Euzebya sp.: one gene and its partner. The protein of the gene in region 1 interacts with the protein of each later gene in a pairwise test. Links are inferred from orthologs where the notes say so. Each region holds a gene or a part of one and is shown on either strand. Other genes may lie near its edges. The genes, in order: ACEQ2X_RS23015 and ACEQ2X_RS14015.

Region 1 (7,158 bases):
CCCGAGAGCGCCGTGTCCGCGACCTGGCGGAGGACCGCGACGACGTCGTCCATCGACCCGAGCTCGACGACGTGGTCGACGTGTCGGGGGGCCAGGACCTCGACCGGTGCGGGTGCGCGACCCGGACCCGGCGGCCCGGGCGGGGCGACCCCCACCTCGATGATCAGGAGCGGGACCTCGGACGCGACGGACTCACCGACCTCCGGCCGATCCCCGAGCGGCGCCGACGACGGGCCGTTGACGACCACGCCGAGGCGGCCGGTGCGGCGCGCGTAGCCGTCGGCGGCCCGGACCGCGGCGCCGGGCGCGGTGCAGGCGACGAAGCGGACGCCCTGGCTGCGCAGCCCGACGACCAGGGGCAGGTTGTGGGCGCCCGGCACGCCGAACACCACGTGCGCGTTGACGCGTCCCAGCGCCCTGACCAGCGCCTCTGCACCTGTTGCCATGGGTGACAACGTAGCGAACGCCGCCCCGCGCGGCCCGCAGCCGCCACCGGCCGGACGCCGCGTCCCGCGGAGGGCTCAGCGCCGCTCGGCGGAGCTCGTCACGTGGTCGGGGGAGGGGTCGGAGGGTCGTTGATCCCCCTCCTGTTCGTCGTCGCGGTGCCCGTCGGCGTCCTCGGCGCGTGCCTGGTCGGCCTCCTCGGCCGCTCGCGCCTCCGCCTCGGTCTCACGACGCGCCTCGTCGGCGGCCTCCGCTGCCCGCTTCGGGTCCTTCGGGTACTGGATCCGCGGGTGGTACACGCCCTCGAGCGCCTCGATCAGCGACTGCTCGACGGTCCGGAGGTCGGCGAACGTCAACGGCGAGTCGTCCAGCTGCCCGTCGGCGACGCGGTCGCCGATCAGCCCGGTGACGATCGAGGTGATCGTGTCGCGACCCATCCCGCCATCGCTCGACGACGCCGCCCGGACCGCGCCCTCGGTGCAGTCCGCGAGCATCAGCACGGCCTGCTCTCGCGTGAAGGGCTTGCGGCCCTTGTAGCGGAAGAAGGCCTCGTCCGGTTCGGCTGCCAACCCGTCCTCGGCCCGCTTCAGCGCCTGGCGGTAGAAGTAGGCCACGACGGTGGTGCCGTGGTGGGTGCGGATCCCGTCGACGATCTCCGGCGGCAGCTTGTGGACGGTGGCCATCTCGACGCCGTCGGTGACGTGGCGCTGGATGATGAGGGCGCTCTGGCGCGGGTCGTTCAGCTCGTCGTGGGGGTTCGCGATGGCGACCTGGTTCTCGACGAAGAAGTAGGGCTTCGCGACCTTGCCGATGTCGTGGTACAGCGCCATGACCTCGGCGAGCAGCGCGTCCGCCCCGATCGCCCGGCACGCCCTCGCGGCCAGCGTGGCCACCATCACCGAGTGGTTGTAGGTGCCGATCGCCTTCAGCTCGAGCTCGCGCATCAGGGGGTGGTTGCGGTCGGCGAAGTCGAGCAGGCTCGTGGCCGTCATCACCCCGAAGAGGCTCTCGAGGAACGGCAGCAGACCGTTGACCATGAGGGCGGTCAACACCCCGTTGCCGAGGCCGAACAGCAGCGCCGGCACCAGCCCGTCCAGCCCGGCGTAGACGACGTGGAACGCGCCGGCGAGGAACACGTAGGCGACCGTGGACTGCCACGCCGCGGTGCGCAGCTGCCCGCGGGCCGTCAGGCGGCCGACGAGGGGGATGGACAGCAGGCCGGAGACCGCCGCGAAGGGCACCAGACCGGGCAGGCCCGGGATCTCGTAGGCGACGATCGCCGTCATCGGGATGACCAGCAGCACCCCGACGCGGGCGTCGAAGAGGATGGTCGCGAGCATCGCGATCGCACCGACCGGCACCAGGAAGTGGCGTTCCCCGCCCCCCAGGTCCACGGTGTTGATCGCCACGGCGATGGTGGTGAACAGCACCAGCAGCGTCGCGATCAGCAGCAGGTGCGTGCCGGTGCTCCAGATGATCGGGCGGTAGGTCCGCAGGAACAGCGCGACCACGAAGGTGAGGATGACGCTGAGCAGCAGCGCCTGGGCGAACTCGGCGGTCGGGTCCGACCCCTCCAACCCGGCCTGCTGCAGCGCGGCCTGCTGGACCGGGGTGACCTCCTCGCCGGCGCGGACGATCGGCGTGCCCCGCCGGAACGGGACCTCCACGTCGACGATGTCCTCGGCCGCGGCCTCCCGGGCGGCGGCCGTCGCCTCCTGGTCCACGGTGATCGTGGGGCGCAGCGCCTCGCGCAGGACCGGGTCGAGGATCGTCGAGGCCACCTCGGGGCCCACGGTCGACAGCGCCAGCGCGGACTGCAGCTCGGAGTTGGCGTAGTCCTCGACCTCGCCCTCGAGGATGTCGGTCGCCGCGGCGCTCCGCGCGATGTCGACCGCCTCGGTCCGGGCGGTGTTCAGCTCGGAGTCCGTCAGCCCGACCAGCAGGGTGATCGCCTCGGTGTCGAGCATCGGCAGGCGCTGGCTCAGCACGTCGATCTGCTGGCTGCGGCTCGGGACCTCGCCGTCCACGCCCGGCGCCCGGACGGACTGCGCGACCGCGAACGCGTCGACGACGAACTGGATCAGCTGGGTCTGGGCGGTCAGGTTCTCGCTGACGACCGGCTCGACGGCGTCGGAGGCCTGCCGGCGGGCCAGCTCGGTCTCCTCCTCGTCGAGGACGCGGATCTCCTCGGGCGCGATGACCGTCCGGGGCGACGGCTCGCCGACCACGATCGGGGCGTCGGTGAAGAACGCGCTGAGGCCCAGGACGGCCGGCAGGCCCAGCACGGCGAGGACCAGCGCGCCGATGCGCGCAGGCCAGGTCGTGCGGTTCTCGTCGCTCACCACGACCTCCAGTGTCCCACCTCGATCGCGAACATGCCCGATTTCCTGCCGCCGGCCACGTCGGGACGGCGGCGGGTGGCGGTCGGTCAGCCGACGACGGCGACCATGAACGCCCGCGCGGTCAGGCCGAAGTTGACCAGCCCGACGAGCGCGAACGCGCTCAGCGGGTGCATGCGCCCGTCCCGCGACCACTTGTGGCCGACGAACAGGACGATCCCCGGGAACACCAGCCCGTAGAGGGGGTGGAAGATGTTGTCGAAGGCGTGCGCGGACGGCAGCCGCCCCATGATCAGCAGCACCGCGCCGGCGAGCAGCTGCACGACGAGCAGGACCTGGGCGACGGACACGACCCGCCAGAACCAGCCGTTGTCGGCGTCGGCGCGGACGAGTCGGAGGACCAGGGCCAACAGCATCACCACCAGCCACGAGCCGATGATGGCGATCCCGATCACGTAGCCGTGGATGGACGCGAAGCTCACAGTGCCGGAAGACTAGCGGGGGCGGTGCAGCCCGCTGCGCTCGGGGTCGATCGTCGTAGCCTGCCGGTCGATGATCACCGTCAACAGCGTCGCGAAGGCCTTCGGCGGCCGCACCCTCTTCGCCGACGTCAGCCTCCGCTTCGACGCCGGCACCCGCACGGCGATCGTCGGGCCGAACGGGGCGGGCAAGACGACGCTCCTGAAGATCATCAGCGGCGTCGAGAAGCCCGACGCCGGTGAGGTGGCGGTCGCCAAGGGCATCGAGATCGGCGTCCTCGAGCAGGACATCGCCGAGTGGGCGGCCTCCCAGGACGCCGACCGGGCACCCACCCCCGTCGACCTCGTGGTCGACGGCGTGCCGGTGAAGGCCATCGAGGAGCGGCTGGCCGAGCTCGGGATGGCCATGGCCGAGGACCCCGACGACGAGTCCGTGCTGGCCGAGTTCGGCCACCTCCAGGACCGCTTCGAGCTGCTGGGCGGCTACGACCTCGAGGCGCGGGCCCGCCGCATCCTCGGCGGGCTCGGCTTCGACGAGGCCGCCCTCGACCAGCCGGTCCGGTCCCTCTCCGGCGGGTGGATGATGCGGGTGGCGCTGGGCCGCCTGCTGCTGCGCCACCCCGAGGTCCTGCTCCTCGACGAGCCCACCAACCACCTCGACCTCGAGAGCGTCGGCTGGCTGCAGCAGTTCATCGCCGGCTACGACGGCGCGGTGATCCTGATCAGCCACGACCGCGACTTCATCAACGCGTCGTCCAACCGGATCGTCGAGGTCGCCGACGGGCGCGTCACCACCTACACCGGCGACTACGCGGCGTTCGTGACCCAGCGGGCCGAGCGCCAGGAGCAGCTCGCCGCGCAGGCGAAGAACCAGGCCAAGCGGGTCGCCGAGATCGAGCGGTTCGTCGAGCGGTTCCGCTACAAGGCGTCGAAGGCGGCCCAGGTCCAGTCGCGCATCAAGATGCTCGAGAAGATGGACGCGATCGAGGCGCCCGACAGCCGGCGGAAGTCGATGAAGCTGTCCTTCGGCGCCGCGCCGCGGTCCGGGCGGACGGTGATCGAGCTGTCTGGCGTGTCGAAGGCCTACGGCGACAACGTGGTGTACCGCGACCTCGACCTCGCCCTCGAGCGCGGGCAGAAGGTCGCCCTCGTCGGTCCGAACGGGGCGGGCAAGTCGACCCTCCTCAAGATGCTCGTCGGTGCGGTCACCCCCGACGAGGGCGAGCGGACCCTGGGCCACAACGTGCAGGTCGCCTACTACGCCCAGCACCAGGTCGACGCGCTCCACATGGACCGCACCGCCCTGCAGGAGGTCGCCGCCTCCGTCGACACCTCGACGGTCAACCCCCGCGACGTCCTCGGGTCGTTCCTGTTCTCCGGCGACGACGCCGACAAGCGGATCAGCGTGCTGTCGGGCGGCGAGCGGGCCCGGGTCGCCCTGGCCAAGCTGATCGCCCACCCGGCGAACCTGCTGTGCATGGACGAGCCGACCAACCACCTCGACATCGCCAGCCGCGACGTGATCGAGGACGCGCTGCTCGACTACCCGGGCACGGTCGTGCTGATCAGCCACGACCGCCACCTGATCCGCAACGTCGCCGACGTCATCATCGCCGTCGGCGACCAGACCGCGCGGGTGCACCTCGGCGACTACGCGAGCTACGCGGAGAAGGTCGGCCTCGACTACCTCGGCCGGCCCCTCGACCCGCAGGCGGCCGGCGCGGCCGCACGAGGTGAGCCCGCGGACCGCAAGGCGGACAAGCGCGCCGAGGCCGAGCGCCGCAACCGCCTGCACCGCGAGACCAAGGACCTGCGGACGCGACTGGGCAAGGCGGAGGCGGCGCTCATGGCCGCCGAGGACGAGGTGGCGGCGGTCCAGCGCGAGATGGCCGCCCCGGGCGCATACGACGACCCGCAGGCCGCCGCCGAGCTGTCACGCCGCCACGGCGAGGCCAAGGAGCGCGCGGCCGCGGCGACCGCCGAGTGGGAGGGGCTCGTGGAGGCCCTCGACGCCGCGGAGGCCGCCGTCAGCTGACCCGGGGCGGCCCCGCCGGGGAGGCGGCGTGCCGACGCGGGCATCATGGCGCCATGTCGTTCTCCCCACGGATGGCGGGTGGCCGCCCGATGTCACCCGGCATCGGGCACGTCTGGCGCGGCCAGAACGCCGACACGCCCCTCCGCAAGGGCCTGATCCGGCGGGTGTGGACCAGCTTCGCGAAGCCGTACAGGGGGCGGTTGGTGTGGCTGATCGTGCTGATCGCCGGCGCCAGCGCCCTGAGCGTCGTCCCGGCCCGCCTCATCGGCCTGATCGTCGACGCGCTCAACGCGACGACGGCCGACGTCGATCCGCTGTCCGCCGCCGGCGCGCGCTCGCAGGTCACCTGGCTCGCCCTCGGGTTGGTCGGCACCGCGATCGCGACCGGGGTGCTGAGCGTCGCCCAGCGCCACCAGTCCGCCTGGATCGGCGAGCAGCTCATCCACGACCTGCGGCGCGCGCTGTTCGACCACGTCCAGCGGATGCCGATCGCGTTCTTCACCCGCACCCAGACCGGCGCGCTCATCAGCCGCCTCAACAACGACGTCGTCGGCGCCCAGTCGGCGCTGACCGGCACCTTCGGGACCTTGGTCGCCAACGTCGTCCAGGTGGTGGCCACGGTCGGGCTGATGCTCGCGATCAACTGGCAGCTGACCCTCCTCACCCTCGCCGTCCTGCCCTTCTTCGTGCTGGCCGCCAAGGGCGTCGCGAAGCGGCTGCAGGGCCTGACGCGCGAGTCGATGGAGCTCAACGCCGAGATGAACACCACGATGACCGAGCGGTTCAACGTCGCCGGCGCGATGGTGGTCAAGCTCTTCGGCCGCCCCGAGGAGGAGACCGACGCCTTCGGCGCCTCGGCCCGCCGGGTGGCCGACATCGGCGTCCGGACCGCGGTCGTCGGGCGCATGTTCTTCGTGATCCTCAGCCTGATGGGCGCGCTGGGGACCGCGGCGGTGTACCTGGTCGGCGGCCGCCTGGCGCTGTCCGGTTCCCTCAGCATCGGGGACCTGGTGACCTTCGGAGCCCTGGTGACCCAGGCCTACCAACCCCTCGCGGCCCTCTCGAACGCCCCGGTCGAGGTGCTGACCGCGCTGGTCAGCTTCGATCGGGTCTTCGAGGTGCTCGACATCGCCCACCCCATCGCCGACGCGCCGGACGCCGTCGACCTGGACGAGCCGCGCGGCGAGGTCGTCTTCGACGACGTGCACTTCGCCTACCCGACGGCCCGCGAGTCGACCATCAGCTCCCTCGACTCCTGGTCCGACGTCCTCGACACCCGTCCGGGGGAGGAGGTGCTCCGCGGCGTCTCCTTCACCGCGGCGGCGGGGCAGACCGTCGCGCTGGTCGGCCCGAGCGGCGCGGGCAAGTCGACCATCCTCAGCCTGGTCAGCCGGCTCTACGACGTCGGGTCCGGCGCGGTCCAGATCGACGGCCACGACGTCCGCGACCTGACCCTGGCGTCGTTGTCAGCCGCGGTCGGCGTCGTCAGCCAGGACCCCCACCTGTTCCACGACACGATCGGCGCCAACCTGCGCTACGCCGCACCGGGCGCCACCGACGCCCAGATCCGCGCGGCCTGCGCGGCCGCGCAGATCCACGACGTGATCGCCGGCCTGCCCGACGGCTACGACACCGTCGTCGGCGACCGCGGCTACCGCCTGTCCGGAGGTGAGAAGCAGCGCCTCGCCATCGCCCGCGTCCTGTTGAAGGACCCGGCGATCATCGTGCTCGACGAGGCCACGAGCCACCTCGACTCCGACAACGAGGAGCGCATCCAGGCCGCCCTGCAGGAGGCGCTGACGGGCCGGACCAGCCTGGTCATCGCCCACCGGCTGTCCACGATCGTCGACGCCGACCAGAT
Region 2 (8,490 bases), on another replicon or contig:
GGATCAACGCCGAGTGGACCAGCCAGCCCCAGGCCGAGGCCGCCCGCGCCTGCGCCTACGGCCTGCTGATCGGGCACCTCGCCCACCTGCACCCCCACATGCGCGGCGAGCTCTCCCAGGTCGCCGAGGCCCACCCGTCGTTCACCACCCTCGAGGCCGGCGCCCGACTCGACACCCTCGAGCAGATCGCCCGCGACCACCAGCGCAGCGCCGCGTGGCTCGGCCCGCTGATCGGCACGGAGGACGCCGAGCGCATCGCCATGCTGTTCGACTGATGGGGCTCTTCGACTGACGGGGCTCTTCGATTGACGGGGCTCTTCGACTGACGGCCGTCGGTGAGGACGGCTGAGGGGCCCGTCGTGCGCCCGTGGGGCGATGGCGGGAGCGGGGTGTGGGCTGCGGGGCCTGTCGTGGGCCCGTGGGGCGATGGCGATGGCGGGTGTGGGCTGCGGGGCCCGTTGTGGGCCCGTGGGGCGATGGCGGGAGCGGGGTGTGGGCTGCGGGGCCCGTTGTGGGCCTGGGGCGATGGCGGGAGCGGGGCGTGGGCTGAGGGCCCGTTGTGGGCCCGTGGGGCGATGGCGATGGCGGGTGTGGGGCTGCGGGGCCCGTTGTGGGCCCGTGGGGCGATGGCGGGAGCGGGGTGTGGGCTGAGGGCCCGTTGTGGGCCCGTGGGGCGATGGCGGGAGCGGGGTGCGGGCACCCCTGACCTGGGTCAGCCGGGGATCCGCTGGCGGAGGTAGCCGATGGTCTGCGCGGTCGCGGCAGCCACCGGGACGGCCAGGAACGCGCCGAGGATCCCGAGCAGGAACCCGCCCACCGCGAGGGACACGATGATGGCGAGGGGGTGCAGCTCGAGCGCACGGCCGAGGATGATCGGCTGCAGGAGCTGCCCCTCGAGGTTCTGCACCGCGAGCACCAGCACCACCACGATCGCGGCCGTGCCGACCCCGTTCGAGGCGAGCGCCACGATCGCGGCGAGGAACCCCGAGATCGTCGCCCCGACGATCGGGAACAGGCCGCCGAAGAACACCAGCACGCCGAGGGGCAGGGCCAGGTCGACCTGCAGGATCCACAGCCCGACGCCGATGAAGACCGCGTCGACGAGGGCCACGAGCAGCTGGCCCTGGATGTACCCGCCGATCGTCATCCACATCCGCTGGCCGATGACGTCCACGTCGGCGTGCATCGCGGTCGGGAACACCGAGCGCACCCACCCGGCGATCGCCCGGCCGTCCTTCAGGTAGAAGAACAGGGCGATGAGCATCAGGAGGGTCGCCGTGGCCGTCTGGAAGAACGCCTGGGCGTAGCCGAGCACGTTCGTCGCGAGCTCGCCGCCGTTCGGCACGGCCGACTGCAGCTGATCGCTGAGCTGGTCGATCAGGTCGTCGAGCCGTATGGGCTGCAGGCCGAAGGGCCCGTTGGCGAGGAACTCCTCGAACTGCTGGTAGCCGTCCCGGATCGCCTCGCCTAGGACGTCGACCTGATCGGCGAACTGCGGCGCGATCAGCGCGATGATGCCGCCGACGATGCCGAAGGTGCCCAGCAGCACGACCAGCGCCGCGGCCCAGTCCGGGAACCCGCGGGCGCGCAGCCAGTCGGTGGGGGGCTGCAGCACCGCAGCGGGGAACAGGGCGATCACCAGCGGCACGACGACCGTCGACAGCCGGGCGATCACGATGCCGAGCCCGATCACGATGATCAGGACGCCGATCATCGCCCATGCGTAGGCGCCGAAGCGGACCGTGGGGCGCTCCCACAGCGGCTTGGCGAGCAGGGCGCCGACGTCCGGACGGGCGTCGGGCGGGTCGAGGAGGTGGTCGCTCGGCGCCTCCGCGGTGGCCGGCGACGCGAGGTCCTCCGGCCCGGGCTCGGCGGACGGATCCGGTTCAGGCGACTCCGGTTCAGGCGACTCCGGTTCAGGCAGCTCCGGTTCAGGCATGGACCAGATGCTGCCGCAGCGCGCCGACGAGGTGCAGGAGGTCGACCGCGGCGGACTGCTCGCGGATCGAGTGCATGCTGAGGAGCGGGTTGCCGACGTCGACGGTCGGCAGGCCCAGCCGGGTGGCCGTCAGCGGCCCGATCGTCGACCCGCTCTGGCTGTCCGCCCGGTTGGTGAAGTGCTGCACCGGCACGCCGGCGTCGGCGCAGCGGGCGGTGAACCAGGCGAGGGTCCGCGCGTCGGTGGCGTACGCCTGGCTGGCGTGGGTCTTGATCACCGGACCACCGCCCAGGCGGGGGCGGTGCTCGGCGTCGTGGGAGTCCGCGTGGTTCGGGTGGACCGCGTGGGCGGCGTCCGCGCTGACCAGCACCGAGCCCGCCACGGCGCGCGGCAGCGACTGCGGGTCCGCGTCGCCGGCCGCGGCGATCAGCCGGCGCAGCACGTCCTCGAGGAAGGGGCCGGCGGCACCCTCCGCGGAGCGCGACCCCACCTCCTCGTGGTCGTTGCACACCACGACCTGCGTCGCGGGTCCGGGCTCGGTGTCGAGCAGGGCCTCGACGCCGGCGTAGCAGCTGACGAGGTTGTCCTGACGGGGTGCGAGGACGAACTGGCGGTCCATCCCGCCCAGCGCCGACGGCTGGGTGTCGACCAGCACCAGGTCCCAGCCGGTCACGTCGGCGTCCACGACCCCCTCCAGCAGGTCGGCCAGCCCCGCCCCCTCCGCCCGTGCGGACAGCACCGGCACCAGGTGCAGCTGGGGGTTGAGCTTGAGCCCCTTCTCGTACAGGTCGCGGTTCAGGTGGATCGCCAGGGTCGGGATGCGCAGCGGCGCCCCGGGCAGGTGGACCAGCTCGACGCGGCCGTCGGCCAGCGCGACGCGGCCCGCGAGGGTCAGGTCCCGATCCAGCCAGGTGTAGTGCAGCGGCCCGCCGTACACCTCCACGGTGAGCTGGCCGTACCCGGCCTTCGACACCTCCGCCCTCGGTCGCACGCGGAACGTGGGGGAGTCGGTGTGCGCCCCGACGACGCGGAAGCCCGCCTCCGCCGCGGGTGCCGTGCCGACCCGGAACGCGGCGATCGACCCGCCGTCGCGGATGACGTACCCGGCATCACCGGGCTCGAGGGCCCACCGGTCGCGCTCGTCGAGGCGGCGGAACCCATCGGCCTCGAGCCGCCGGGCCATCTCGGCGACGGCGTGGAAGGGCGAGGGCGACGCGTCGATGAACGCGCACAGGTCCTCACCCGCGGTCAGGTCGTCGGCGCTCGGTCGCGCGTCGGGGAGCTCGGCCATCCCGCGGTGCCTACAGCCCGGCCAGGGCGTCGTCCATCAGCTTGTCCTGCTCGAGGTCGTGGACGGTGTGGGACCCGGTCGCCGGGCTGGCGCTCTCGAAGCGCGTGGCCCGCTTGAGGACCACGTCCTCGCCGACGGCCTCGCAGGCGTTGTACAGGCGGCTGCCGACGAACGGCCACGGCCCCATGTTCTCCGGCTCGTCCTGGACCCACATGACGTCCTCGAGCTGCTCGAACCGCCCGAGCGCCTCCTCGAGCTGGCGCTGGGGGAAGGGGTACAGCTGCTCGAGGGAGATCACCTTCGCCGGCGCCTCGCGCTCGTCCCGCGCGGCGATCAGGTCGTGGCGGACCTTCCCGGAGCACACCACGACGCGGCGGACCTCGTCGTCGGACGGTCCGCCGGCGTCGACCAGGACCTCGGCGAACGACCCGTCGGTGAAGTCGGCGGCGGCGGACTGCACGTGCTTGGCCCTCAGCATCGACTTCGGGCTGAAGACGACCAGCGGCTTGACCACGTCGCGGTGCATCTGGCGGCGCAGCAGGTGGAAGTGCTGGGCTGCGGTGGTGGGCTGGGCGACCTGGATGTTGTCCTGGGCGCACAGGGTCAGCCACCGCTCGATGCGGGCCGAGGAGTGCTCCGGTCCCTGCCCCTCGTAGCCGTGGGGGAGGAGGATGACCAGGCGGGACCGCTCACCCCACTTGTCCTCGGCCGCGGTGATGAACTGGTCGATGATGACCTGCGCGCCGTTCGAGAAGTCGCCGACCTGCGCCTCCCACACCGTCAGCGCCTCGGGGCGGGCGACGGCGTAGCCGTACTCGAAGCCGAGGGCGCCGAACTCGTGCAGGGGGCTGTCGTAGATCATGAACGCGCCCAGCTCGGTGCCGTCGAGCGGCTCGAGGTGGCGCAGCGGCAGGTGCTCCGACGCGTCGGTGTGGTCGACCAGCACCGAGTGGCGCTGGCTGAACGTCCCGCGACGGGAGTCCTGGCCGGCGAAGCGGACGGGCACGCCCTCCTGGAGCAGGGTGCCGAGGGCGAGCATCTCGGCCATCGGCCAGTCGACGGCGTCCTGTCCGAGCAGGTCGGCGCGCTTGGCCAGCATCTTGGCCAGCTTCGGGTGGGGCTGGAAGTCCTCGGGCCAGCTGGTCAGCGCCTTGGTGATGTGCTGCAGCCGGTCGAGGGACACGCCGGTGTCGACGTGGTCGAGGACGCCCTTCACCGTCGGAGGCGGGGGCAGCTCGTTCTCGGTCGGCTTGGACTCCCGCGTCTCGGTCAGCGCGCTCTCGAGCGTCTCGCGGAACTCCTCGAGGGCGGACTCGGCCTCCTCGAGGGTCAGGTCGCCGCGGTTGACGAGCTCCTCGGTGTAGACCTTCCGCACCGACCGGCGCTGCTCGATCGCCTCGTACATGATCGGCTGGGTGAACGCGGGCTCGTCGCCCTCGTTGTGGCCGTGCCGGCGGTAGCAGATCATGTCGACGACCACGTCGCGGCCGAAGCGCTGGCGGTACTCCATCGCCAGGCGGACCACCCGGACGCAGGCCTCGGGGTCGTCGCCGTTCACGTGGATGATCGGCGCGGACACCATCTTCGCGATGTCGGTGGCGTACTCGCTCGACCGGGAGTGGTGCGGCGCCGTGGTGAAGCCCAGCTGGTTGTTGACGATCAGGTGGATCGTCCCACCGGTCGCGTAGCCCTTCAGCTGGGACATGCCGAGGGTCTCCGCCACCACGCCCTGCCCGGCGAACGCCGCGTCGCCGTGGATGAGGATCGGCAGGACCGCGCCGAACCCCTCCTCGCCCAGCTGGTCCTGCTTCGCGCGGGCCATGCCCTCGACGACGGGGTCGACCGCCTCGAGGTGGCTGGGGTTGGCGGCCAGGGTGATCGGCAGCTCCCGCCCGCCGTCTGGGTGGTGGTGCACGCCGCGGGCGCCCAGGTGGTACTTGACGTCACCGGAGCCCTGCACGGTGTCGGGGCTGATGTCGCCCTCGAACTCGCTGAAGATCTTGTCGTAGGACTTGCCGAGGATGTTGGCGAGGACGTTCAGGCGGCCGCGGTGGGCCATGCCGATGACGGCCTCGGACAGCTCCTGCTCGACGGCGGTGGTCAGCAGCGCGTCGAGCATCGGGATCAGCGACTCCGAGCCCTCCAGGCTGAAGCGCTTCTGCCCCAGGTACTTGGTGCCGAGGAACCGCTCGAACGCCTCGGCCTCGTTGAGCATCGTCAGGATGCGCTTCTGGTCCTCCGACGACAGCTCGATCGACTTGCCCTCGAGCCGCTCCTGGAACCAGGTCTTCTGCTCGGGGTCGGAGATGTGCATGTACTCGATGCCCACCGTCCGGCAGTAGGCGTCGCGGAGGACCCCGAGGAGCCCGCCGAGCGCCATCCGGTCGCGGCCCGCGATGCCGTCGATGTGGAACTCGCGGTCGAGGTCCCAGATCGTCAGCCCGTACGTCGCGGGGTCGAGCTCGGGGTGCACCTTGCGGAAGGTGTGCTGCAGCGGGTTCAGGTTCGCGATCAGGTGCCCGCGGACGCGGTACATGTTCGTCAGCTTCTGCACCGCGATCTGCTTGGCCGCCCGCGCGGAGTCGTCGCGGATGACGCGGGAGGAGTTGTCGGTGCGCCACCGCACCGGCTCGTAGGGGATCTTCAGGGAGTCGAAGATCTCGTCGTAGAAGCCGTCCTCGCCGAGGAGGTTCGCCTCCATCGACCCGAGGAACATCCCCGACTCCGCGCCCTGGATCACGCGGTGGTCGTAGGTCGAGGTCATCGTGATGACCTTGCCGATCCCGAGGTCGGCCAGGGTCCGCGGGTCCGAGCCCTTGAACTGCGACGGGTAGTCGATCGCGCCGACGCCGATGATGGCCGACTGGCCCTTCATGAGCCGCGGGACGCTGCCGACGGTCCCGAGGCCCCCGGGGTTGGTGAGGGTCGCGGTCGTGCCCTCGAACATGTCGGGGGAGAGGTTGCCGCCGTGGACGCGCCGGATCATCTCCTCGTACGCCCGCCAGTACTCGGCGAAGCTCATCGCGTCGACGTCCTTGATGTTGGGCACGAGCAGGACGCGCCCGCCCTTCCGCTCGACGTCGACGGCCAGGCCCAGGTTGAGGTGCTCGGGTCGGTGGGCGTACGGCGTGCCGTCCGCGTCGACGTGGTAGCTGGTCTTCATCGCCGGGTTGGCGACGATGGCCTTGACCATCGCCCAGCCGATGAGGTGGGTGAAGCTGACCTTGCCGCCCCGCGTCCGCCCGAGCTGGTTGTTGAGGATCCGGCGGTTGACTTCGAGGAGCTTGGCCGGCACCTCCCGCAGCGACGTCGCCGTCGGCACGGTCAGCGACGTCTCCATGTTCTCGGCGATCGCGGCCGCGACGCCGCGGAGCTTCACCGCCCCGTCCGGGATCTCCACCTCCGGGGCCGGCTCAGGGGCCTCGGAGGGCGCCTCGGCGACCGCGGTCGCGCCACCGGACCCGTTGCCGGACGCGCCGTTGGCGCGGCTGGCCGGGTGCGGGGAGGTGGCGGTCGGCGTCCGGCCGTGCGGCGGCACGTAGTCGGAGAAGAAGTCGTGCCACGACTCGGGCACGCTCGACGGGTCGGTGAGGAAGTCCCGGTAGAGCTCCTCGACGATCCAGGCGTTGGCGCCGAAGGTGGTTGGTGACTCGGCCATGGGGGTGGCTCACCCTTGCAGATGGGGTTGGCGGACGACGCCGCATGGTATCGGTCCTGTCCCGCGCAGCGCCGGGCCCGCAGGGGCCCACGCACCCCCTACCCGGTGCGGCGGAGCGGTAGCCTCCGCTGGTCCGCACGGCCCGAGGAGCTGCTGTGACCGCCACACCGCCGGGGTACGACCCCTCCGCCGGGTTCCCGAGCCCGGCGCCACCCGCTCCCGGTCGCCCACCGGGGTCGACGGCGATCCGCGTCGGCGTCGTCCTCATGGTGCTCGCCGTGGTCGGCGGCGTGGCCCTCGTGGTGGTGTCGCTCACCTCGTTGGTCGGCCAGCAGGCGCCGCAGGAGGTCGACGGGTCCGCCGTGGTGGACGGGGAGGAGGGGGACCAGTTCGTCCTCTACCGCGTCGACGGCGCCGAGACCCCGGTCGACTGCCGCGTGACCGGCCCCGACGAGCAGCCGGTCGGGCTGAGCCCGCCGTTCGGGTCGAGCACCCTCACGCTGTCCGACACCACCTACTCCGCGGTGCGGACCTTCGAGCTCGTCGCCGACGGCCGCCACACCGTCTCGTGCAGCGATGCCGCCGGACGCCTCGCGGTGGGCCCGGAGTTCCCCCTCTTCCGCAGCCTCGGCCTGGTCTTCCTCGGCGTCTTCGGCGGCGGCGGCACCTTCGTCGTCGGCCTCGTCGTGCTGATCATCGGCATCGTCCGGCGCTCGAGCGCGCGGCGGACGCCGCCGGCGTGGCAGGGCGGGCCGCCGGCCGGGCCGTACGGGGGATCCTGGCCGACCTGACCGGCGTCATCCGGTGCGGTGCGCCCGCACCCAGGCCGCCATCGCGATGCCGCTCGCCACGCCGGCGTTGATCGAGCGGGTGGACCCGAACTGGGGGATGTGGAGGATCACGTCGACCGCGGCCTTCGCGGCCGGCGTCAGGCCCGGTCCCTCCTGGCCCATCACCAGCACCGCGCGCTCCGGCGGCGGGTGGTCGAAGATCGACACCGACCCCGGCAGGTTGTCGATGCCGATCAGCGGCAACCCCTCGCCGGCGGCCCACGCCACCAGGGCGTCGGTGTCGTCGTGGTGGCGGATGTCGAGGTAGCGGTCGGTGACCATCGCCCCCCGGCGGTTCCAGCTGCGCCGGCCGACGATGTGGACGCCGGCGGCGCCGAAGGCGTTCGCGGTGCGCACGACGGTCCCGATGTTGCCGTCCTGGCGCCAGTTCTCGATCGCGACGTGGAACGGGTTCGCCGTGGCGGCCAGGTCGGCGACGATCGCCTCGTGGCGCCACCACCGGTACCGGTCCGCCACGTTGCGGCGGTCGCCCTCGGCCAGCAGCACCGGGTCGTAGCGGTCGTCGTCCGGCCACGGACGGGGGTGCGGGCCGACGCCGACGTCGGCGTCGCGCTCGTCCCGTCGCATCCGCATCGCGTCGACGTCCCACTCGTCGGCCACGACCCCCCACCCGTAGACGTCGTCGACGCCCACGCCGTCGACCCAGCGGTGCTGGCGCTGGCGGACCTCCCGCCGCAGGCCGAGGGCGCGGGCGACCGCGCGGGTGTCGGCGTCGGCGCCGACGGTCTCCACGTGGACCTTCCGCAAGCCC

Evidence for each region.
Region 2: the proteins of ACEQ2X_RS23015 (region 1) and ACEQ2X_RS14015 interact in binary tests that used the Escherichia coli proteins (3 or more experiments, as listed by UniProt). The link is inferred for Euzebya sp. from one-to-one orthologs.

The regions. Positions count from the first base shown.
Region 1 is NZ_CAXQBR010000104.1:72,337-79,494, reverse strand. What follows is about bases 2,936-5,816. They hold ACEQ2X_RS23015 (ABC-F family ATP-binding cassette domain-containing protein), read left to right. Parts: upstream 2,936-3,335; coding sequence 3,336-5,297; downstream 5,298-5,816. Other genes in these bases: ACEQ2X_RS23010 (ABC transporter ATP-binding protein), read left to right, coding at 5,351-5,816; ACEQ2X_RS23020 (hypothetical protein), read right to left, coding at 2,936-3,265. In the rest of the region: ACEQ2X_RS23030 (thiamine pyrophosphate-binding protein), read right to left, coding at 1-446; ACEQ2X_RS23025 (HD family phosphohydrolase), read right to left, coding at 522-2,786; more of ACEQ2X_RS23020, read right to left, coding at 2,873-2,935; more of ACEQ2X_RS23010, read left to right, coding at 5,817-7,158. UniProt on the Escherichia coli protein: Genetic data indicate it may be involved in ribosome assembly or function.
Region 2 is NZ_CAXQBR010000065.1:102,810-111,299, forward strand. Bases 3,041-7,253 are described here. They hold ACEQ2X_RS14015 (multifunctional oxoglutarate decarboxylase/oxoglutarate dehydrogenase thiamine pyrophosphate-binding subunit/dihydrolipoyllysine-residue succinyltransferase subunit), read right to left. Parts: upstream 6,889-7,253; coding sequence 3,241-6,888; downstream 3,041-3,240. Other genes in these bases: ACEQ2X_RS14010 (M18 family aminopeptidase), read right to left, coding at 3,041-3,230; ACEQ2X_RS14020 (hypothetical protein), read left to right, coding at 7,044-7,253. In the rest of the region: ACEQ2X_RS14000 (DUF2510 domain-containing protein), read left to right, coding at 1-275; ACEQ2X_RS14005 (AI-2E family transporter), read right to left, coding at 713-1,939; more of ACEQ2X_RS14010, read right to left, coding at 1,932-3,040; more of ACEQ2X_RS14020, read left to right, coding at 7,254-7,679; ACEQ2X_RS14025 (TrmH family RNA methyltransferase), read right to left, coding at 7,686-8,312. UniProt on the Escherichia coli protein: E1 component of the 2-oxoglutarate dehydrogenase (OGDH) complex which catalyzes the decarboxylation of 2-oxoglutarate, the first step in the conversion of 2-oxoglutarate to succinyl-CoA and CO(2).